DNA from 3 places in the Bradyrhizobium sp. Unk1 genome. Region 3 is predicted to be linked to each of the others. Evidence: riboswitches for the same ligand, from Rfam matches in the RefSeq annotation. Region 3 holds a riboswitch; each other region holds the start of a gene.
The links. A riboswitch is a leader RNA that binds a small molecule or an ion and turns the genes downstream of it on or off. The one in region 3 is predicted to bind S-adenosylmethionine.
Positions count from the first base shown of each region.

Region 1: another riboswitch for S-adenosylmethionine. It lies ahead of metX (homoserine O-acetyltransferase MetX); the one in region 3 lies ahead of AC5ZFO_RS40055 (hypothetical protein).
Region 2: another riboswitch for S-adenosylmethionine. It lies ahead of AC5ZFO_RS35580 (O-succinylhomoserine sulfhydrylase); the one in region 3 lies ahead of AC5ZFO_RS40055 (hypothetical protein).

Region 1 is NZ_JCAMOP010000068.1:18,503-26,084, forward strand. Features, by position in the region: gene AC5ZFO_RS44205 (DUF2125 domain-containing protein) at 1-447, shown strand, start outside; gene AC5ZFO_RS44210 (prephenate/arogenate dehydrogenase family protein) at 552-1,490, opposite strand; gene AC5ZFO_RS44215 (pyridoxal phosphate-dependent aminotransferase) at 1,487-2,581, opposite strand; gene AC5ZFO_RS44220 (chorismate mutase) at 2,618-3,466, opposite strand; SAM riboswitch at 3,671-3,750, shown strand; gene metX (homoserine O-acetyltransferase MetX) at 3,842-5,044, shown strand; gene metW (methionine biosynthesis protein MetW) at 5,060-5,722, shown strand; gene AC5ZFO_RS44235 (alpha/beta fold hydrolase) at 5,870-6,733, opposite strand; gene AC5ZFO_RS44240 (TIGR02594 family protein) at 6,949-7,582, shown strand, end outside.
Region 2 is NZ_JCAMOP010000037.1:50,408-57,989, reverse strand. Features, by position in the region: gene AC5ZFO_RS35600 (hypothetical protein) at 1-227, shown strand, start outside; gene AC5ZFO_RS35595 (MATE family efflux transporter) at 224-1,666, opposite strand; gene AC5ZFO_RS35590 (hypothetical protein) at 1,829-2,881, opposite strand; gene AC5ZFO_RS35585 (2'-deoxycytidine 5'-triphosphate deaminase) at 3,077-4,213, opposite strand; SAM riboswitch at 4,294-4,373, shown strand; gene AC5ZFO_RS35580 (O-succinylhomoserine sulfhydrylase) at 4,445-5,641, shown strand; gene AC5ZFO_RS35575 (SGNH/GDSL hydrolase family protein) at 5,817-6,806, opposite strand; gene AC5ZFO_RS35570 (SGNH/GDSL hydrolase family protein) at 6,819-7,582, opposite strand, start outside.
Region 3 is NZ_JCAMOP010000049.1:40,713-48,294, reverse strand. Features, by position in the region: gene AC5ZFO_RS40060 (recombinase family protein) at 1-485, opposite strand, end outside; gene AC5ZFO_RS40055 (hypothetical protein) at 888-1,502, opposite strand; SAM-I-IV-variant riboswitch at 1,540-1,639, opposite strand; gene AC5ZFO_RS40050 (L,D-transpeptidase) at 2,400-3,560, opposite strand; gene AC5ZFO_RS40045 (lysozyme family protein) at 3,918-5,048, shown strand; partial or broken gene AC5ZFO_RS40040 (protein-S-isoprenylcysteine O-methyltransferase) at 5,350-5,562, shown strand; gene AC5ZFO_RS40035 (hypothetical protein) at 5,700-5,891, shown strand; gene AC5ZFO_RS40030 (hypothetical protein) at 5,998-6,687, shown strand; gene AC5ZFO_RS40025 (ABC transporter substrate-binding protein) at 7,096-7,582, opposite strand, start outside.

The DNA of each region.
Region 1 (7,582 bases), on a different contig from region 3:
GCCGGCGGTCACATCGAGATCGTGCAGTCGCGCGTCCAGCAGGGCGAGATGATCGCGGTTGCGGCCGGCACGCTCGGCCTCTCGGCCAATGGCCGACTCGACGGCGAATTGCAGATGACCGTGACCGGCCTCGAGCGCGTGATCCCGGCGCTCGGCATCGAGAAGATGCTGGAGGAGGGTGTGCCGCAGGCAACGCTCGACCGCGTTGCGCCCGGCGTGAAGTCGCAGGACCTCAACAATCTGTTCGGCGCACTCGACCGCGCCGTTCCCGGCCTCGGCAAGGTCATCAAGCAGAATGCCAATGCCGGCGTTGCGGCCGGCATCAATTCGATCGGCACCGAGAGCACGCTTGAGGGCAAGAAGGCTCGTAGCTTCCCGCTGAAATTCGTCGACGGCGCCGTGCTGCTCGGCCCGGTCAAGGTCGGGCAGATCCCACCGCTGTATTAGGTGTCTCCGTAGCCCGGATGGAGCGAAGCGCAATCCGGGGCAGGTCGCGCCGCGCTGAAAGAGATCCCGGATTACGCTTGCGCTCCATCCGGGCTACTTGAACGCTACGGCTTCTTGCCGAGCTGCGCATGCGGCCGGCCGAAATCCGGCGCAGCCGAATCCTGGCCGATCTCGACGATGCCGCGGCGGATGGCGCGCGTGCGCGTGAAGTGGTCGAACAGCGCCTCGCCGTCGCCGCGCCGGATCGCGCGGGTGAGCTTGGCGAGATCCTCGGTGAAGGTGCCGAGCATCTCCAGCACTGCTTCCTTGTTGGCGAGGAAGACGTCGCGCCACATCGTCGGGTCGGACGCCGCGATGCGGGTGAAGTCGCGAAAACCGCCGGCCGAGAACTTGATCACCTCGGACTCCGTCACTTGCGCCAGCTCGTCGGCGGTGCCGACGATGGTGTAGGCGATCAGATGCGGCAGATGGCTGGTGATCGCGAGCACGAGATCATGATGATCCGGCGTCATGATCTCGACCTTCGCGCCCATCGCCGCCCAGAACGCGCGCAGCCGATCGGTGGCCGCCGCATCGACGCCTTCCGGCGGCGTCAGGATGCACCAGCGGTTGATGAAGAGCTCGGCGAAACCGGAATCGGGGCCCGAATGCTCGGTGCCCGCGACGGGATGCGCCGGCACGAAATGAATGGTCTTCGGCAGATGCGGCGTCATGTCCCTGACGATCGCGCCCTTGACCGAGCCGACGTCTGAGACGATCGCGCCCGGCTTCAGATGTTCAGCGATTTCCTGCGCCACCGGCCCGCAGGCACCGACGGGAATGCAGAGGATGACGAGATCGGCATCCTTCACCGCTTCCGCATTGGTCGCCACGACCTGGTCGACGATGCCGAGCTCCAGCACCCGCGCGCGCGTCTTCTCCGAGCGCGCGGTGGTGACGATCTCGGAGGCCAAGCCCTGGAGCTTCGCAGCGCGCGCGATCGAGCCGCCGATCAGGCCGAAGCCGATCAGCGCAACGCGCTGGAAGTGCGGTGTGGTGCTCATTTGCCGGCCATGAAGTCGCGCAGGCCCTCGACGACGAGGCGGTTCGCCTCCTCGGTGCCGATGGTCATGCGCAGCGAATGCGGCAGGCGGTAGTTCTTTAGCGCGCGCAACACCAGCCCGCGCTTGGTCAGATACGCGTCGGCCTCGTCCGCGGTCTTGCCATTTTCCGGGAAGTGGATCAGCACGAAATTGGCGACGCCGGGCGTCACCTTCAGACCGAGCTTGCCGATCTCCTCGGACAGCCAGTTGCGCCAGGTCTCGGTGAACTGCTTCGACATCGCCTGGTGCGCTGTGTCCTCGATCGCAGCGACCGCGGCATACATCGCCGGCGTCGACACGTTGAAGGGACCGCGGATGCGGTTGACCGCGTCGATGATGTGCTCGGGACCGAACATCCAGCCGACGCGCAGCGCGGCGAGGCCGTGGATCTTGGAGAAGGTGTGCGTCACCACGGTGTTCTCGGTGGTGGCGACCAGCTCGATCCCCATCTCGTAGTCGTTGCGCGAGACGTAATCGGAATAGGCGGCATCGAGCACCAGCAGCACGTGCGACGGCAGGCCGGCGCGCAGCCGCTTGACCTCGTCGAACGGCACATAGGTGCCGGTCGGATTGTTCGGGTTGGCGAGCCAGACCAGCTTTGTCTTCGGCGTCACCGCGTTGAGGATGGCATCGACATTGCAGGTGAGGTTGGTCTCCTGCGCGACCACGTTCTTGGCGCCGACCGCCATGGTCGCGATCGGGTAGACCAGGAAGCCGTGCGTGGTCGAGATCGCCTCGTCGCCCTGGCTGAGATAGGTGTGGGCGAGCAGATTGAGGATCTCGTCCGAGCCCGCGCCGCAGATGATGCGGTTGGGGTCGAGCCCGAAAGAACGGCCGATCGCTTCGCGCAGCACGCGCGAGGTTCCTTCCGGATAGTCTTCCAGATGCGCCGCCACGTTCTTGAAGGCCTCGATCGCCTTGGGCGAGGGCCCGAACGGCGTCTCGTTGGCCGAGAGCTTGAACACCTTGCGGCCCGGCTCGGCCACCGGGCTCTTGCCGGGCGTGTAGGGCGCAATATCGAGAATGCCGGGATTCGGCACGGGGCGGGACATCTTCAACTCCGGAAGTAGCTTTAGGCGGTTCGCGATCTACGATTTCGACCCGGTCGAGGGCACCGTATAGCGCGTTGCGTGGCTGCCGACGAGGGCCGTGGAGCGCACCGAGGCCCCCGCTTCGATCAGGGCAGCCTTGATCTTGTCGATGCTGGTCGCGCTCGTGACCGAGACCAGCAGCGCCGCGCCGTCGAAGGCGGTATCGGGCACCGCCACGATCTCGGCGAGCGGCGACAGGGCGCGGGCGACCTCGGCGTTCCAGCCGGACACGCGCACGCTGAAGGTCTCGACCTCCGTCACCACGGCGCTGTCGGCGACGCGCGAGATCGCGAACACCGGCAGCGAGGCCGGATGGTCGGCGCGCTCGACGAAGGGCAGCCGCGCGATGATCTTCGGCGCGCCGTCCGCCTCCAGCTCCAGCCACCACGGCGTGCGGCTCGAGGTTGCCGAGACCAGCGCCAGGTCGCCCTTGGATTTTGCCACCGCCTCGACCGCCGCCTGCGCGCTGAAATGCGCGACGTAAGGCACCGTGAAGCCGAAATGAAAGCGCACGGAATCGCGCATCGCCGGCTCGCTCACCGAGATGTCGGCATGCACCGAGAACGGCGCCTGGACATAGGTGAAGGTCGAGATGATGACGCGCCAGATGCTCTCGACCGTGTCGAGCGGCAGGATGCCGCGATGGCGTTGCACGATGTCACGCATCATGGCGGCCTCGCGCGCCGGGCGGAACGCCGAGCCGACCTCCTGGGTCTGCTTCACCTGGATCAGGCGGTCGATGATGTCGCCGCGCTGCATCAGGAGACGATGCATGCCCTCGTCGATCGCGTCGATCTCCTTGCGCAATTCCTGGAGTGATGGTGGCGCGGGCGGACGTTGGGACATATCTGACTGGACTGTTGAGAGGCGTTCCAATGCGGATCGACCAGGCAAGCTGGTAGGTTCGGATCCGCTGCGATCGATATCCTGATTAGGCAGTCGGGGCGGCGAAAGCAAAGAGAAATGACGTCCTTTTGGGCTGATGTGACAGAGACGAATTTGGCTAATCCGGACCGCGACTTGACGAAAACCGCCCAAGACAGTAGGTTTTGCCTGTTCCGTGGTCATTTGAGCCGGCCGGCTTGCAGCCACGTTAAAAAACTCGCTAAACAGGCCGGGGACCCTTTCGATCCCGGCCGAACCTATCGTTCAGGCCGGGTTTTTCATGGCCTGATGTCACTGCGATCGAACGTCTGATCGCAAACGAGGTCGATGTCAGAGATGGGTGGCGTCAAGTCTGTGCCGAGCCCCGCGATCAGTGCCGACGACCGGTCGCATGAGGCGGATCATCCGAATTCGCAGCTCGCGCAGTTCGGCGCCGAGCAGCCGCTGCGGCTCGATTGCGGCATCGATCTCACCCCGTTCCAGATCGCCTACCAGACCTATGGCGAGCTCAACGCCGATCGCTCCAACGCGGTGCTGATCTGCCATGCGCTGACGGGCGATCAGCATGTCGCCAACGTGCATCCCGTCACCGGCAAGTCGGGCTGGTGGGAGACGCTGGTCGGTCCCGGCCGACCTCTTGATCCTCAGCACTACTTCATCATTTGCGCCAACGTGATCGGCGGCTGCATGGGCTCGACCGGGCCGGCCTCGATCAACCCCGCGACCGGCAAGGTGTGGGGCCTGGATTTCCCCGTCATCACCATTCCCGACATGGTGCGCGCGCAGGCGATGCTGATCGACCGGCTCGGCATCGACACGTTGTTCGCGGTGGTCGGCGGCTCGATGGGTGGCATGCAGGTGCTGCAATGGACCTCGGCCTATCCAAGGCGCGTGTACTCCGCGCTGGCGATTGCCTGCGCGACGCGGCACTCGGCGCAGAACATCGCCTTCCACGAGCTCGGCCGCCAGGCGGTGATGGCCGATCCCGACTGGCACAACGGCCGCTACACGGATCAGGGCATCCATCCGCATCGCGGACTTGCGGTGGCACGGATGGCCGCGCACATCACCTATCTCTCCGACGCCGCGCTGCATCGCAAGTTCGGCCGCCGCATGCAGGACCGCGAGCTGCCGACCTTCTCGTTCGACGCCGATTTCCAGGTCGAGAGCTATCTGCGCTACCAGGGCTCGTCCTTCGTTGAGCGGTTCGACGCCAACTCCTATCTCTATCTGACCCGTGCGATGGATTATTTCGACATCGCCGGCGACCACGGCGGCGTGCTGGCGAAAGCGTTCGCGGGCATCGAGACGCGCTTCTGCGTGGTCTCCTTCACCAGCGACTGGCTGTTCCCGACCTCGGAATCGCGCGCACTGGTGCACGCGCTGAACGCGTCGAGCGCGCGAGTGTCGTTCGCCGAGATCGAGACCGATCGCGGCCATGACGCCTTCCTGCTCGACGTGCCCGAATTCTTCGATATCGCCCGTGCCTTCCTGCAATCGGCAGGGAAGGCGCGCGGGCTCACCGCCAGGAATGACTGACAAGGACGGCTAGCGATGTCTGTGCAGGAAGTGCTGCCGCTGGGCGGCGTTGCGACGGAGCAGTCCGGCCCGTTTCGCGCCGATCATCTGCTGGTCGCCGAGATGGTCAAGCCCGGCTCGAAAGTGCTCGACGTCGGCTGCGGCGAGGGCGACCTGCTTCAGCTTCTGGAGACCCGCGGCATCGACGGGCGCGGCATCGAGCTGTCGCGCGAGGGCGTCAACCGCTGTGTCGCCAAGGGCCTCGCGGTGGTGCAGGGTGATGCCGACACCGATCTCGTCAATTATCCCGACGACGCCTTCGATTACGTCATCCTGTCGCAGACGCTTCAAGCGACGCGGCAGCCGCGGGTCGTGCTGGAGAATCTGTTGCGCATCGGCCGCCGCGCCATCGTGTCGTTCCCGAATTTCGGCTTCTGGAAGATGCGGCTTCAGCTCCTGGTCGGCGGCCACATGCCGCGCACCGAGAATCTGCCCGCGACCTGGTACGACACCGCCAACATCCATTTCTGCACCATCAAGGATTTCGTCGAGCTCTGCGACGCGATCCACGTCAAGATGGAGCGCGCCGAGGCGCTGGATCTCTACGGCCGTCCATTGCGGCTGCGATTGCCGTGGTGGGTGTGGAACATGTTCGGCGAGCAGGGCGTGTTTCTGCTGAGCCGGGGCGGAAGGAAATAGTTACTCGCCCGCGCTCCTCAAAATGAGGAGCTGAGGTCTATCCTTTGTCATTGCGAGCGTAGTGAAGCAATCCAGAGTCTTTCCGCGGAGGGATTCTGGATTGCTTCGCTGCGCTCGCAATGACGGAGTACTTGGCCGCGACTGTGCTTAATGCGCTGCGAGCGACCGCGGATCGCGCACCGGCCAGCGCCCGGCTTCCACCAAAGTCACGAACCGCTCCACGCTCTCGTTGAACAGCGCGGGTTCTTCGAGATTGAGCACGTGGCCTGATTTCGGAAACATCGACAGGCCCGCCGCGGGCAGGTGCTTCTTCAAGAACAGGCTTGCCCCGACGCAGGGATCGTCTTCGTCGCCGCAGATGATCAGCGCGGGCGTTGCCACACCTCGAATGGCATCCGGCATCGTGTAAATCGATGGCCTGCCGCCCTGGAAGCCGCGCATCGTGTTGGCCGAACCCTTGGCATCGTGGCGCGCCAGCGCGGCGTAGAAATCGGCATGGCCGCGCGGGTCCTTCACAAGGAACGGAATCCGGCTCGCCGCCTCGCGCGTGACCTTTGCGACCTCGGCGGAGCCTGATGTCTCGAACTGCTCGGCATTGGCGCGGCACTGCTTGCGCCAGTTGTCGAGATTCTCGATCTCCGATCCTGAGCCCACGCCGGCCAGCGTCATCGACAGCGCGCGCTGCGGCGCGTTCAATCCGATCTGGAGCGACGAATAGGCGCCCATCGACAGGCCGACGAGATGCGCGCGCTCGATCTTGAGATGATCGAGCACCGCGAGCGCGTCGGTGTAGAAGTGCTTGTAGGTGTAGACCTCGCCGTCAGGCACGTCCGACGGCGTGTAGCCGCGCGCGGAATAGGTGATGCAGCGATGGCCGCGCGAGAAGTAGCGCATCTGCGGCTCCCAATTGGTGTAGTCGGCCGCGAACTCGTGCAGAAAAATAATCGGCGTTCCCTGGCCCGCTTCTTCGAAATAGATGCGGACGTCATCGCTGGTCGTGGCGTGGGGCATTAACTATTTCCCTCTCTTCAAGCCGCCTTTGGAGAGTTGCAGTTAATGCTGTTGTCCGCAATGCGGCAGCCTCACGCCAGCACCTGCACAAAATCATCGCAGCTATTCGCGGGCGTGGCGTCTTTTTCTCGCCACATCCGGCGGCTTAACGGCCAGACGGATGTCGGCCATCGCACGGCCGATTGGGGAAGTGGGGGTGTCAAGAAGGATGAAGTATGTTCGAGTTGTTTGCGTCTCGCCTGTCGCGTTGTGTTGTCGCGCTGGCGATTTTCTCCGCGGCGGTTGCCGCGTTCGTTTCTCCGGCCTCAGCGCGGCCGCATCATCGTCATAGCGCAGAGCGGCACGCTTACGTGCACCACGCCAGACATCATCATGACCGTCATTATCGCCACCATGCCCGTAGCTCGCGCTTCGAGCGCGGCGCGGCGCAGTTGCAGGCGAGCGGCTTCGCCGACACCCAGGCCAGCTACAATCCCAACGCCAATGTCGGCGGCATGGCCAACAACGGAATGACCAATCCTGGAATGGCCAATAGCGGTGGCGGCTTCGGCGGCGGATCGGGCCTCGTGTCCGAGGCGCGCCGCTATGTCGGCGGCAATCCGACCGGGCGCGGCAGCCTGTGGTGCGCGCGCTTCATGAACATGGTGCTGCAGCACACCGGCCATCAGGGCACCGGCTCCGACATGGCGAGCTCGTTCGCGCGCTACGGCACGCGTGTCTCCGGTCCGCAGGTCGGCGCCATCGCTGTCATGTCGCGCGGTCGCCGGGGCGGCCATGTCGGCATCATCACCGGCGTGGACGCGCAGGGCAATCCGATCATGATCTCCGGCAACAACGGCAATCGTGTTC
Region 2 (7,582 bases), on a different contig from region 3:
GCGGCGGCGGCAATTTCGGCGGTGGCTTCGGCGCGCCCAACTACGGCGGCTACACGCCGATGGGCGGTGGCGGCTACATGCCGACCGGAGTGAGCGGCATGGGTGGCGGCGACATCATGGGCATGCTCGGCGGCACCAGTGGCGGCGACATGATGGCGATGATTCCGCAATTGATGCGGCTCGCCAATGTCGGCGGTGGCGGCCATCGCCGCCACAGGCACCGTTAGTCGGCAGCCGAAAGAGCCGGCCTGATCGCAGGCTTGTTCTCGCGCGGCCCCCAGCGTGTCAGCACCACGCTGGAGCACGAGAGCAGGCCGAGCACGACCATCGAGCTGGCGGCCAGCCAGAAGAAGCTCTGCGCGGTGGCGTCGTGCGTCGACAGCCACCAGCCGATCGCCGCGATGTAGATCAGGCGCGCGGTCTGCGCCAGCACCGGACCGATCACCTTCGCCGCGCCCTGCGACGAGAAATACATCGTCGAGGCGAGCCCGATGAAGGCGTAGAATGGTGCCACCGTCGACAGATATTGATGGCTGGTCGCGCGCACGGTGGCGCTGTCGGTGAAGATGTTGACCCAGAGATCTGGGAACAGCGCGACGAGGCACGCCGGCGCGCCGACGGCGACGAACGCGCTCGCACCGGCGATCCAGGCGATGCGCCGGGCGCGCGCGATGCGCACCGCGCCGATCGCCATGCCGATCATCGGCACCGAGGCGATGCCGAACGAGAACGCGATCGAGGTCAGCAAAAATTCCAGCCGCGCGCCGATGCCGTAGCCGGCGAGGATCGCAGTGCCGAACTTTGCCAGCATGTGGGTGAAGATCGAGATCGTCAGCACCGATTGCAGCGGCGAGAAGCAGGCGATGGCGCCGACCTTGAGGATGTCGAAGAACATCGCCCATTGGACCCGCAGCCCGCGCAGTTTCGGTACGATTCGGGCGCGGCCGGAGAACAGGTACCAGCCCATCACACAGATGTTCATGGAATAGGCGATCAGCGAGCCGGCCGCGACGCCGCGCATGCCGAACTGCGGCACGGGCCCGAGCCCGAGGCCCAGCGTGCCGCCAAGCACGACCTGCATGACCGCGGAATTCAGCATCAACAGCGAGGGCAGCTTCATGTTGCCGGTGCCGCGCAACACGCCGGCCATGGTGTTGAGCAGCCACGGCAGCACGGCCCCGCCAAAAAACACCTGTGTGTAGGCGATCGCATGCGTCAGCACATCCCCGCGTCCGCCGAGCATTTCCAGAACGCGCGGCCCGAAGATCAGCATACCCAGCATGAAGACGAGGCCGAAGGTGATGCCGATCAGCAGTGCATGTGCGGCGAGCGTGCCGGCGCGCTCGCGGTCGCCTGCGCCGAGCGCCCGCGCAATGGCCGACGCCACGGCGCCGCCCATGGCCCCGCCGGACATCGTCATGGTCAGGATCACTGTCGGAAACACCAGCGCCATTGCGGCTAGCGCCTCGACGCCGAGCCGACCGATATAGGAGGTCTCCGCGATCACCACACAGGTGCCGGCCGACAGCGCGACCACGTTCGGCCAGGCGAGGCCGAGCAGCGTGCGCAGAATCGGCCCGTCCATCAGCGCGCTTCGTACCGGCCGCGGAGGCGGCGGCAACGGACGCTCTTGTTCATCGACCGGGATTTCGGCGATGTCGGACATGTCCTCTCCCGGGCGCAGGCCATTCGCGGCGCGGCAATGCGTAGGTGTGCCAATAAATTTCTTCGCGCGGAAGGCGCGGCGACAGGCTTAGCACGGCATTTGCCGATTCCTCCTGCGCCGGATGCAGGCGTGCCCTGCGGCAGCGCATTTCAAGTGGTGGAATTACTCAATGGTCCACACCAGCGGCGGCCGACCGCCCGCTGTCGGGCGCAGGTGCACGCCGATGTGCCGCCCGCATCCGGCAGCGAGCCCCTCGAACAACCCTTCCAGCACCTTGGTGCAGGCGCGATGATAGTCGGCGACGTCATCCATCAGCTTCCAGCTCTGCTGACGAAATTCAAACGTGCCTTCCGATGCCGTCGTCTCGGCAGAGTCATCCTGCGCGGCAAACAGCGCATTCAGGAACGCTGCGAACTCGCTGGCGCCGCCGCGGCTCATTGCGAGCGCCGCTGCAACCTCGTCGAAATACTGCATCCCGATCAGCTTGCCCGTGAGATGCAGGAGATAGCCGGCGTCTTCCGGGCCGAACAATTGCACCATGACGGGCGCGGCGGTGCGCACATATTCCATCGCGTAGTTGCGGTAGGCTTTTTCCAGCCGCGGCTTCGGCCAGCTCGCGACGGGCAAGGCAGGCGCGGTCTTAGCGTCGAACAATGGCGCTTCCAGATGGCGCGCGAACACCAGGCGCTGGTCCACCTCGAGCGGGTGGTCGTACTGATGATAATAGCCTTCGAGCCCGTCCTGACCGTCGACGCTTTGCTTGGTGCAGACGAAGCCGAGCCTGAGATCGCCGAGCGCGACGCCATTGTTGGCGTGCCAGCCGCGCAGCATCGCGCGCGAGACCTCACCCGGCACGCCACAGATCGCGGTACCCTTCCAGATCCAGCGCGGCGGCGGATAGCGGATCCAGGCTTTGCAGTCGCTCTCATACATGTACTCGACATGCACGCCGCCGATCCAGTTGGAGAGATAGTGATATTGCGCGGCGGCCACCGCCGGCGGCAGATGACTGAGACCGAGCTTCTCGAGCCCCGGCAGGAAGCGCTCCTGCTGCTGGCGGCGAAACACGCGGAAGACGAATTCGGCAGCATCCGCCGTACCGCGCCGCGTGACGACGGTGAGGATGAGGCCGGTGAAGTAGGCGTGATAGAGGTCGGCGACCGCGCGCCAGCGCTTCCATTGCGCTTCTTGTGCTGCGTCTGATGCGGCGGTCATGTTCGCTCCCGATCGTTGTTTTGCGGGAGTGTGTCATCGCGGATGGGGTGACGCAACACGCCACAAGCTCGGTGTCATCACCCTGCGAAGACCGGGCGATCCAGTATTCCAGAGGCGCTTGTGATTGAGTCGAGAGGCCGTGGCGTACTGGATTCCCCGCCTTCGCGGGGAATGACAGCGGAGGGTGGGCTATTACTACACCCGGAAATGCTTGCTCAGCTTCAGCCCCTGCGCCTGGTAGTTCGAGCCGATGCGCTGGCCGTACATCGCGTCGGGGCGCGCCAGCATCTTCTCGTAGACGAGACGGCCGACGATCTGGCCGTGCTCGAGAATGAACGGCACTTCGCGCGAGCGCACTTCCAACACGGCGCGCGATCCCTGCCCGCCGGCGCCGGCATAGCCGAAGCCGGGATCGAAGAAGCCGGCATAGTGCACGCGGAACTCGCCGACCAGGGGATCGAACGGCACCATCTCCGCGGCGTAATCGGGCGGCACCTGCACGGCTTCCTTGGAGGCGAGGATGTAGAACTCGCCGGGGTCGAGGATCAGGCTGCCATCGGGACGCGCCGAGATCGGCTCCCAGAAATCCTCCACCGCATAGCCGGAGCGGCGGTCGACGTCGACGACGCCGGTGTGGCGCTTGGCGCGGTAGCCGACGAAGCCGTTGGCCTTCTCGCCGGAGAGGTCGACGGAGACGGCGACGCCGCCGGTGAGATCAGCATCGTCGAGATCGACCAGACGCTCGGTCGCATGCAGCGCCTCGAGCTCGTCGATGTTGAGGATGGCATCTCCGGTGCGGAAGCGCACCTGGCTCAAGCGCGAGCCCTCGCTGACCAGCACCGGAAACGTCTTCGGGCTGATCTCGGCGTAGAGCGGGCCGTGATAGCCGGCGCCGATCATGTCGAAGCGGCGGGTGCCGTCGGCGATGACGCGTGTGAAGACATCGAGCCGGCCGGTCGAACTTTTCGGGTTCGCGGCGGCGACGATCTCCGGCGGCAGCGCCAGGCTTTCCAAGAGCGGCACGATGTAGACGCAATTGGTCTCCAGCACCGCGCCATCGGTGAGGCTGAACTCGTGCAGCTTCAACTCGTCGATGCGCTCGGCGACGGTCGCGCCGGGACCGGGCAGGAAGCTGGCGCGAACGCGATACGCGATGTCACCGAGGCGGAGGTCGAGGCTCGCCGGCTGGATCTGGCTCTCGACGAAGTCATAAGCGGGCAGGATGAGGCCTGCCTCCGCCATCGCTGCGATCATGCGGTCGGGCAGGATACCATTGGCGTCGGCGGCAACCGTGAAGCTCAACCAGGGGTCCTCGTCGGGGGTCAAACGCATCCGGACATGCGGGAAATACTAGCCTTTTACGGCTATCCGATGGACGCCTTGACGGAAAGGCCATTGCGGAATATGAGCATCACTTATCCCGTGGTGATTTGAGCCGGCCGGCTTGCAGCCACGTTAAATAAGTCGCTAAACAGGCCGGGGACCTCTGTGATCCCGGCCCGTGGAAGTTATCCAGGCCGGTTTTTTTGTGACCATTTTCGATGGTCACGCAGAGGAGGTCCTATGTCGAAGTCCCCGGCGTCCACCACGCAATACCGTCCTGAAACCCGTCTGGTTCATTCCGGCACCCTGCGCTCGCAATATGGCGAGACGTCGGAGGCGCTGTTCCTGACCCAGGGCTATGTCTACAACAGCGCCGAGGAGTGCGAGGCGCGGTTCAAGGGCGAGGACCCCGGCTTCATCTATTCGCGCTACTCCAACCCCACCATCGCGATGTTCGAGCGCCGCATGATCGAGCTCGAGGGCGCCGAGGCGGCGCGCTCGGCCGCAACCGGCATGGCCGCGGTGACGACCGCGATCCTGGCGCCGCTGAAGGCCGGCGATCACGTGGTCGCCTCGCGCGCCCTGTTCGGCTCGTGTCTCTACGTCATCCAGGACTTGCTGCCGCGCTACGGCATCGAGACCACGCTGGTGGACGGGGCCGATCTCGACCAGTGGCAGCGTGCGCTCAGGCCGAACACCAAGACGTTCTTCCTGGAAAGCCCGACCAATCCGACGCTCGACGTGCTCGACATTCCCGGCATTGCCGAGATCGCGCACGGCGGCGGCGCGCGGCTCGTCGTCGACAACGTGTTTGCGACACCGATCTGGCAGAGCCCGCTCGCACTCGGGGCCGACGTCGTGGTCTATTCCGCGACCAAGCACATCGACGGCCAGGGCCGTTGTCTCGGCGGCATCATCCTGTCGTCGGAAGCGTTCATCGCCGAGCACATCCACAATTTCATGCGCCAGACCGGCCCGTCGATCTCGCCGTTCAACGCGTGGGTCCTGCTCAAGGGCCTGGAGACGCTCGGCGTACGCGTGCGTGCGCAGACCGAGACGGCGGGACGCATCGCCGACGTGCTGGCGAGCCATCCGAAGATTTCGCGCCTGGTCTATCCCGGCCGCGCCGACCATCCGCAGGCAGCTCTCGTGAAGAAGCAGATGCGCGGCGGCTCGACGCTGGTCGGCTTCGAGGTCAAGGGCGGCAAGCAGGGCGCGTTCCGCGTGCTCAACGAGCTCAAGCTTGCAAAAATCTCGAACAATCTCGGCGATGCCAAGAGCCTCGTCACGCATCCGGCGACCACGACGCATCAGCGCCTCAAGCCGGAAGACCGCGCCGCGCTCGGCATCAGCGAGGGCTTCATCCGCTTCTCGGCGGGGCTCGAGCATGCGGATGATCTGATCGAGGATCTGACCGCGGCGCTGGAGAAGGCGTGAGGCTCTTACCCTCCCCTGGAGGGGGAGGGTCGATCGCGCGAAGCGCGAGCGGGGTGGGGTGATCTCTCCAAGCGGGCAGTATTCGATGCGGAAGCACCGTCACCCCGCCCCGCTCCGCATTCCGCTTCGCTGCATGCGAAGCGACCCTCCCCCTCCAGGGGAGGGTGAGCGAAGCTCACATCGGCCGATACGTCCGCACATCAGCCGGCACATTCACGCCGAGCTTGATCTGACCGACGGAGCGGATGATGTCGTCGCCGAGGAGCTGGGCGAAGCAGGCATAGCCCCAATCGTTCATGTGCAGGCCGTCGGCGATCACGAAACTCTCGACCGGGATCGATTGCTTCTCGTGCCAGTCGCGCATCACCTCGAAGCGGGGGAAGATGCCGACGTGACGAAGCTCGGCGACCTTGCCGAGCAGCTGCACCATCTTGCCGGCGCTCTCCTTGCGCTGGTTCACGGCCGGCGAGTATTGCGGATCGACCAGCACGATGTCGGCCCCGCCGGCGGCCTGGATGCGGGAGATGCCGTCCTCGACCATCTTGGCGGTGTCACCGGGATCGAGATTGCGCAGCACCGCATTGGTGCCGACCTGCCAGATCACGAGATCCGGATGCACGTCGATCACCTCCTTCTGGAGGCGCTTCATCATCTCGGGCGCGTCCTCGCCGCCGACGCCCGCATTGATGACGGTGATGTCGGCGCTCGGATATTGCCGCCGGAGCTGCGCGGCGAGGCGGTTCGGATAGTTGAAATCGGGCGAGCTCGCGCCATAGCCTGCCGTCGACGACGAGCCGAACGCAACGATCGCGACGGGTTTGCCGGCGGCGAGCTTGCCCGCGACATGCGGCAGCGAGCCCATCGTCTTCGCGCCGCCCTTCGGTGCGAGGCAAGGCACGCGGCTGAAAATGTCGCCGGCGGATTTCGCGACCTGCTTCACCTTGTCGATGGCGCGCGCGGTCACGCCGCGCTGTTCGGGGGACGTCACGGCGACGGTGGTCTGGGAGGGCGAAGCGGGAGCCGGACTAGCGGCCTGCTGCGGCGCGGGCGTTGCCTGCATGGCCTGCGCCTGCACCGGTGCCAGCGACACCGGCGTCAGCAACAGCAGAGCCGCCGCGGGGGCAGCCAGCCACGCCGTCAGGCAAAAAGGGCGGAGAGAACTCATTAACGCTAGACCTCAATTTTGCTGCTCAGCCGGCCCCAGATGGGCTGCGTCGATCACGAACTGTGCCAACGCCCGGCCAAGGCAATCATGGACCTGTTTCGCCAGCTCTGGCCCGCGGGACGGGCTGAACAGGTCGAACTGACCCTGATCATTCCACTGCCGCATGATCGCGAAACGGTCGAACAGCGGGATGTCATGCTCCTGCGCCACCACCCGCATATTGTCGAGATAGGGCGGCACCGAGATCATGGTTTCGGTACGTGGGCTGTACTGCAAGTTCATCAAGACGACGTCAGCCCCTGCTTTTTGCAACGCGGAAACCCCTCCGGTCACCGCCCCGCGAAAATCATCGGGATCAATCGCTCGGATAGCATCGACAGTCCCGGTCTGCCAGATGACCAAAGTAGGCCTTTTTGCTTCCATCAGCTTAACGAAGGTGGTGGCCGCTTCCTCGGCCGTCTTCTTGCTCTGTATTTCTACGGAGACATGCACGGCCTCCGACGGCAGCAGCCTGTCCTTCAAAATGGCCTGCATGCGCGCCGGATAGGAGCTGTCCTCCGAGGCCGGAATCGTGGTCGAACGGCTGCCTATGACCAGGATTTCCAGCGGTTTGCCGGCCTTGATGGCGTCGGCGACCCTGGGAAGCTGGCTTTCAGTGGTGAGCAGATAGGATGGCAATTCGCAGGCCGGGGGTGCGGCCGGAGCAGTCGACGCAGCATCGCCCGCGCGCGCCAGGGGCGCGGCGAGGTTACCGCACAGCAGGACCAGGCTCAGGA
Region 3 (7,582 bases):
GCTGCAGCGGCTTTGTTGACGTCGGCCTGTCTTTGATTGCCGAGCCGCTTGCCGCGATGCTTGGCCTCCGCAAGGGCGATGCGGGTGCGTTCCGCGATGACGTTGCGCTCCTTTTGGGCCACGGCGGCATAGATGTGCAGCATGAATGGGTCGACATCCTTGCCCAGCTCAGTGACGATGAACGGCACTCGCTTGGCCATCAGGCCGGCGATGAACGCCACGTCGCGAGATAGGCGGTCCAATTTGGCTACGACGACCGGACATTTGAGCTTCTTTGCCGCCCGCAAGGCAGCGGCAAGCTGGGGACGCCTATTCAGCGCATCCGCTCCCTTACCGGTCTCGACCTCTGTGAACTCGCCAGCGATCTCCATCGCTTCATTGGAGGCGAAGGCCGAGACGAGGCGCCGCTGGCCGTCGAGACCGAGCCCCGACCGACCCTGCTTCTCGCGCGACACTCGATAATAGGCGACAACGGGCTGCGACATCATCCATCTCGTAACATGCAGACGAGCGTCAGTATGTTACAAACGTGCGGAGGTCGCAAGAGTCGCACACGCGGTCGGGGCATCGATTGGGTCAGCGGAAGGGAGGGCCGACAGGAGCTGTCCCGACAGGTGCCGGTCGCCCCCTGGTAGCCCCCGAACGATGACGCCAGCACGATCGCAATGCACCGCGACAAAATTTTCCATTTGTGAACTGCTGTCGCCACCCAGGGTGAGTCAATTTGACTCACCAGAAGCTTCCGGCCGCTGTTTCGACAGTCTTGCCCCGGTTTCCTTTGATCGCTATGCCTCGAATAGACACCGCCGGCCATGGAGCCTGAGTGCCAGCAGCGTTAATCGCCGCCGTGGGAAGGGCCTTAGTCGGCGGTGTCTCCTGGCGCCACGCTAATCGCCCTCGGCGATCTTGATCGGAATGTTGAGGTCGATCAGGCGGGCTTGCAGCAGCGACAGTGCGACAAGGTCGCTTGCGGTGACCCATCTGGTGAGGTGATTGTTGCCGACCTGTTCTGCCCTGAACTGTACGTGGGGACGCGGATGGCTACCGGTCCCATGGTATGAGCGATCAAGATCAGGGCCGAAATGAATGCTTTGGAGCAACGCATAGGCTCGAGCCTGCGGGCTCAAGTAGATATCCTGTTCACGTTGCCAGACCGCGGGATCCACCGGTATGTCGAGCTGATCCGGTTCGACCTCGTAATAGCGTCGCCACATATCGATATGTTCGGGCCGAGCCGGCCTTGCATACATTTTCGTACAAAAGGCACGAATAAACTCACGCCACGTTGGCGGCGGTAGCACGCTGAATGGCGAACCATCGAGACACAGCATCGGCGTGTTAGAGGCTTTGGGCAAATACCAATATAGCGTGTGCTGCACTTCGGATTGTTCCACCAACAACGGCTTTGCCGTCTTAAGCACAAACGCCTGCGCTTCGGCGGCGAACGCAGTGGTCAGCACGCTTCCCAGCCCGATCAGAAATCCACGTCGAGATTGCAGCATAGAAAATCCTCCAAGACGACAACACGCATCTGGAGGGCTGGCGACCTACTGTTGCCCATGCGGGCCACATCGTCGTGCCACCGTTGCCGGTCTAAGGCTGGTTGGCGGGGCCGTCGGGCCCTCTCAGGATGCAACAACAATCTATGCGCCATAGCGGCGGGATGTCAATCGGTGCACGCGCGGCGGCAGCACGCTCCGTCGAGACGCGCGCGTCTTCGTTGACCTCATGATCTACAGGTCGTCATCCGCAGTGCCGCTGCTGCTCATCGTTCAGAAGTGCCAATTACTCAGAGCTAATCGGTGCAGTCGCGATGTCGCCTCGATCTTTAGCGAGACTCCTAGCGATGCAAGCGACGGAGCATGGATACGATGTCCCACCGAGCAAAGGCGATAATGAAGACGGTCGGTCCATGATCATTGGATGGCGGAGATCACCTATTTGGATGGCAAGCCGTAGCAAACGATCGTTTTCGAGGAGCTGGAGGAGCTCGACGAAATCGTAGAGAGAGGACCGGACTGGAATACGATCGACAAGATCGTCATCACGCTCAATCGTCCACTGCCACCCTGCGAGTACAAGCAGCTCTTTGGCAAGTGATGCGGTTGCTTTGCCGTTCAGCCCTGATTTTGGACCCAGCTAAGGTGGCATTGGTTTTTAGCCAGCCGAGTAGGGCAAAATCCGCTCAAGCAGCCCACATTCGAATAGAGACTCCACGTTCGCTTCTCAGGGGGGAGCTGACCAGGTCGCATACGCTATGGAGAGCAGCTCATGACCCAGAACGGACCTGCGCCGCTTTGGCTTAGGTGCGGACATCAAGAATTTTGCACGAGAATTGCGCTCGAACAATTCCAACGGGTTGCGGAGCGGCGTCGCTTGTTGGTGGTTGCGTCGCCGCATCAATGCGTTGTCACGATGAAATCCGTGTCTTTTCCGGTCTCATGGCTAAATCCGTTGTCGGAAATAATCAATGAAGAGGCCGGCGTCAGAAGTTTAGAGATCCTCTCAACCGTATCCTGAGGTATTTCGATGCGATTGAGGACAGCGTTGGCCTGATCGGGCGACGGTACCGATAGGGCGGTTTGCTTCACGGGCGCCTCGCGCCCTCTCGTCGCACCCTCGATGCGACGAAATTCATCCGGCATCGACACGACGGTCCATCGAATAGCCGTTCCCTCGTTCTGGAATTCCATTGCGGTAAACACGTGCGTTCCCAGCGGCTCCTCCGGATTTTCGATCTTGACCGGGACATCGAACAACGGCGTGAATCCCTGACGCACGAACAGCTTGCTCAACTTACGACTGACGAAGATGGAGATTGGGACGATCTTTTTGGGCGCGCTTGCAGCGGGAACCGAGCCCGGCACCTGGAGACCGGCGGCTTCCGGAGTCTCGGCGTTTGACGCCTGTGATCCCTGCGTTGCTGCGGCTGTACCGATGCTCTTGGTTGCGACGGTGGCAGTCTGGAATTCCGACGAAACGGCCGCGGCTTCCGGTTGAAAAAGATGCGGATTGGTTATCTCGACCGGCTGGACATCACCGTGCGCAATCATCACGCGCGTGCCGCGCTTCGTGAGATGCCAGAGTCGAACGGCAAAATCATTTTTCAAGCGGATGCAGCCGTGTGACGCCGGATGCCCGGGCACGACACCGGCATGCAACGCTATCCCCGACCAGGTGATGCGTTGCATGTAGGGCATGGGGGCGGCGCTATAAATATTTGAACGGTGCCATCGTTGTTTGCTGATAACGCTGAACACGCCGAGGGGCGTAGGATGCCCCTCCATTCCCGTGGACACCGAAGAGCGTGCAATCAGGGCACCGTTGTCAAAAAGCGAGACTCGTTGGTCTGCAATTGAGATGATGATCTGGAGCGGGCCCTTCGGAAGGGGCTCGGGCGCGGTTTCAGATTTTGTCTGCCGGTGGTGGTGCTTGTGTTTGTACGGAGCGTATTGGCCAGGCCAGAACGTGTGTTGGGCTCCAAACAGAAATTGAGCGTGTGCGATCCCTGCAGGGAGCATAAAAATGGCGAATACAGCCGTTGTTATCGCGCGCTGCATTGCTGGTAATCCCTTAGCGAACATCGTCCGTCGAATAGGCGCAATTCCATCGTTTCGAAACGATGCGCAAAGCCGACGCCTGAAGCGTCATCCCGACCAACGCGGCAAGCCTCTCCTTCAAATCTGGTCGCAGTGGGTCGAAAATTGGACCGTACTCACAATTTGCGATGGGAGTTGCCGTTGAGACGGGCGCAATTGCTTGTGATCGACGCGTTGCAATCGGGCAACACGTTTTGGAGAAATTGACGAGCGGCCGTTTGCGCCCTTGCGCGACCCACATTGATCCCAAGAATGAGCCTCTTCGCATGCTTGGCTTTTCTACACGGCTCCGATGGAGCCTATGGAGGCGATGGCATCATGACCCCGCAGCGATTTGCGATAGTGGCGCCAACGTTTTGCGGAACGGTCGTTCTCGCGGGGTGGATCGTTGGCTGGCTGGCCGGCTTCGGTTCGGCCGGCACCGAGAACGCCCGCGCAGTGCCAATCGAGGACCGCGCAGCATCTCTCGCCGCCACCGCTAGGCTCGCTGACAAACCGCAGGCAATCGCGATGGCCAGCGCCGTTGTCGCTAACACCGTTGTCGCGAACGCCACGGTCGCTAGCGCCGAAGTGGCGACGGCCGAACCCGCGGCAGGGACGGCCACCGACACGACGGCGGCATCGGATAAGCCGGAATCGATCGTCGCGTTGGCCGATCCGTCGCAGATGCTGTCGGCCGATTTATCGCCTGTGCAGGAATCGGTGGACTTGGGCCACCGTGATGTCGCCCAACCGGCGCCGACAACGTGCGGTGCATCCGGCGGTTCCTCCAACTCGGGGCCGCAGGATTTCCGGTATCTCATTTGTTATGTCTGGTCCGAACTGCCGCCTGCCGAGAAGCCGGCTGCGATCGTCTTGCGTTCGTTCAAGGACATCCCGGTCGGAACGCCGGTGGAAGAGATCAAGCGCGCGTCCGACGCTTTCGGTCTGGATTTCACTTTCATGAAGGCGGTGGCCAAGGTCGAGTCCGGTTTTGACCCCAAGCAACGCACCGGGTCGTATATCGGACTGTTCCAGTTGAGCAAATACGAGTTCGGCAAATTCGGCTCCGGAGACATTCTCAGTCCTCGCGATAATGCCGTTGCGGCGGCCTACAAGGTCATCATCGAAGGCATTCTGTTTCAGTGGGTGACGCACAGGGAGCCGGACTTGAACGATCTCTACCTGATCCATCAGCAGGGCTGGGAGGGCGCCGCGGAGCACCTCAGCCAACCCAATCGCATCGCCTGGAAATCAATGTGCGCCACCAGCGAAGGCAGGGAGAAGGGCGAAAAATGGTGCAGGCGCGCGATCTGGCGCAATACGCTTCCGGCCGTCAAAAAGGCGTGGAAATCGGTGGAGAAGCTGACGTCGGAGGCGTTCGTCGGAATGTGGCGCGAGCGGGTTGCTCATTTCTATTCGAAATACATGACCACCGCCACCGCCGATACCGAGCGCGCGCACCAGTAAATTTCCGTTGAGTAGTTGGCAGGAGTTGCCGCACCCGCGGAGCGAGCGGGGCCTCACTGCCGCTGGTCGCGCGGATGCACTTTACGTCGTCAACGACGCGCTTGGGTCGTTCCTGCTGCGCGCTAGCGAGGTGACCGCAAGCCTCTGCGGCAGCGACTCCAAACACCTCTGGCTGAAATCATCTTTGGTCATAGCATCCTCCCCAATGCTCAAATGGCCTGAAACCGCTGCATGGCCACACAATTCGCTTGCCAGTTCAACGCGCCCCGATCGACGGACTTGCCATGCGCGCGCAGTGAGAGTTCGGCACCCGATGTATTCGGCATTTTGGCTGTGGGCTATCGCCCAGGCATTGCCGCCTAATTGGATTGCCGGTTTCGCGGGCGCGGCCGGCTTCGGGATCTTGTTCTTTGGCCGCGTCGCAAGAGAAGAGCGAATGATGCTGCAGACGTTCGGCGACAGCTATCGCGAGTATATGGCGCGGATCGGCAGGATTTCCCCATCAATCCGTTAGAAGCGTGCCCCTTCTGCAACATTTGCCAGAAAAGAGATCGCGCGACTGCCCTCATGGGCCTCTATTTGTTGCGTGGGGAGAACGTCCGGCTAGGCTCAGAATCGGTAAGGGTAGTGGGCAACTTCAGGGGAGACTTGATGCTGAAATTCGTAATTGCGGGTGCTGCGTCTTTGGCTTTGGTGGGAGCGGCAGCTGCCGCGGATCTGCCTCGTCCGCAACCCGTCGTCCAGACCGCGCCGATTGGTAAATATCCCGTCGGCAAAACTCCAGTCGGCAAATACCCGATCGGCAAGGCTCCGGCGCCGGCTCCGTTAGTCACCAAGGGTTAAGCCTGCGGATTCAAGCGCCTTCGGCCCGTCGGGGGCCGGAGGCGTTCACCTCCGATAAGCGGACTAGTTGTTGCTTGGGCTGTGTTGGGCCCAAGAGGGGGCGTGCGTGGCAAGAGTGATCTGGGAATACCGCGATCTGCGATTGATTGTCGGAATGGCAATCTTTGTGGCTTCCGTGGGAGGCGCTGGTGCACAGCAACTCACGGCGCGCGCTGATCTTCAGCAGCGACCGGACACTGCCCCCAAGGCTTCAATTAACTCCGCTACGAAAACGGCCGCAGCTGCGCCAAGCAGCCCGCCAGCCACGTCGGATGCAAAGCCGGCCCGGGTATCTTCAGTTAAAGGACCCTACTACGTTGATTTTCGTGCCCGCACTGCTGCATCCTACGGACACGCATTTGTCTGGTACGGCAAGACGAGCCAAAGGGCGGTCGAAGTTGCCGGCTTGCATCCAGCAGGTGACACGCTGCCGTACGTATTGGGACATCTCATGTTTGTGCCTTCTGAAACGGGCGCGAGCTACGGCGACCTTGATGAGCAATATTTGACAGCCAGCTATCGAGTCTACTTGAATGAGGCCGACGCCAAAAAGGTATTTGCTTACATCAAGCGTCTTCAGGCGACCTCGCCGGTGTGGAACGCGGGAACTACCAACTGCACCAATTTCATCGGTCGCATAGCGAGTTTTATGGGCTTGAAGGCTCCATTCCATTTGTTGAAGCCTGAAGAATACATAAACAAACTCAGAGCGCTAAACGGTGGACGTCAAACGGTGCAATTGGCTGGCGACCGGTAGACCCGGGATCTTCATTCAGGCGCTATGACTAGCCGAAGCACGCGATCCAAACGGCAAGCCAACAAGCAGAGATCATTCGTCTCTTCCGGCTCCAACAGTGTGCGCAATGTTACCGTTGACGCCCATCTCTCGCCAGAAGACAGTTTGCACCGAAGGGTGCAATGCACTTGACCGAGTCTGGATGGTTAGGCTCACCTGCCCGTCAGGTGTTGATGGAAACGACGAGGTCATTGAATGCAAAAGGCGGATCGGCGATGTCGCCTGTTGGCCCCAAGCGGTCGACCCAGCATGTCCGCTAGATGTCCGCTCCTTGGGGGTGAAGCAGACTTGATATGCTCAGCCCGAGTTCTTCCGGGTGTGACCCGAAGGCGACATAGGCATTAGCTGAAGATTGCAGCCCCAACTGGATCAATCATCGATGAGCTCAGCGTCCAGTGAGAGCGTCTCCGGAACAGGCAATCCGAGCTCGTCGGCCGCCTTCGCATTGATGGCGAGGTTGAACTTCGTCGCAAATTGAACCGGGAGCTCGCTTGGCCTTGTGCCTCGCAGTATTCGATCCACGTAACCCGCGCCATCCCGGAATTGTGCGGTCAAGTCTGGTCCATAAGACATGAGCCCACCGCGCATCACATAATTCTTGACGGCGAATATGGTGGGTACCCTGTGTTTCGCGGCAGCACTAATTATCTTTGCGCTGTTTGAAGAGACAAATCCCCCGTCAGGTAGAATGATGAGGCCCGCGTTCCCGCTTGCACCAGTGCCCAAAATTGCGGGATCGATCTGATCAGGGTCGCGCACAGGAACAGCTTTTACCGAAACGAAGAGCTTACTTCCCACTTCGAGCGCGGCCTGAATATAGAAGGCAGCGTAGGGCGAAGTCTCTGGGTTGAACAAC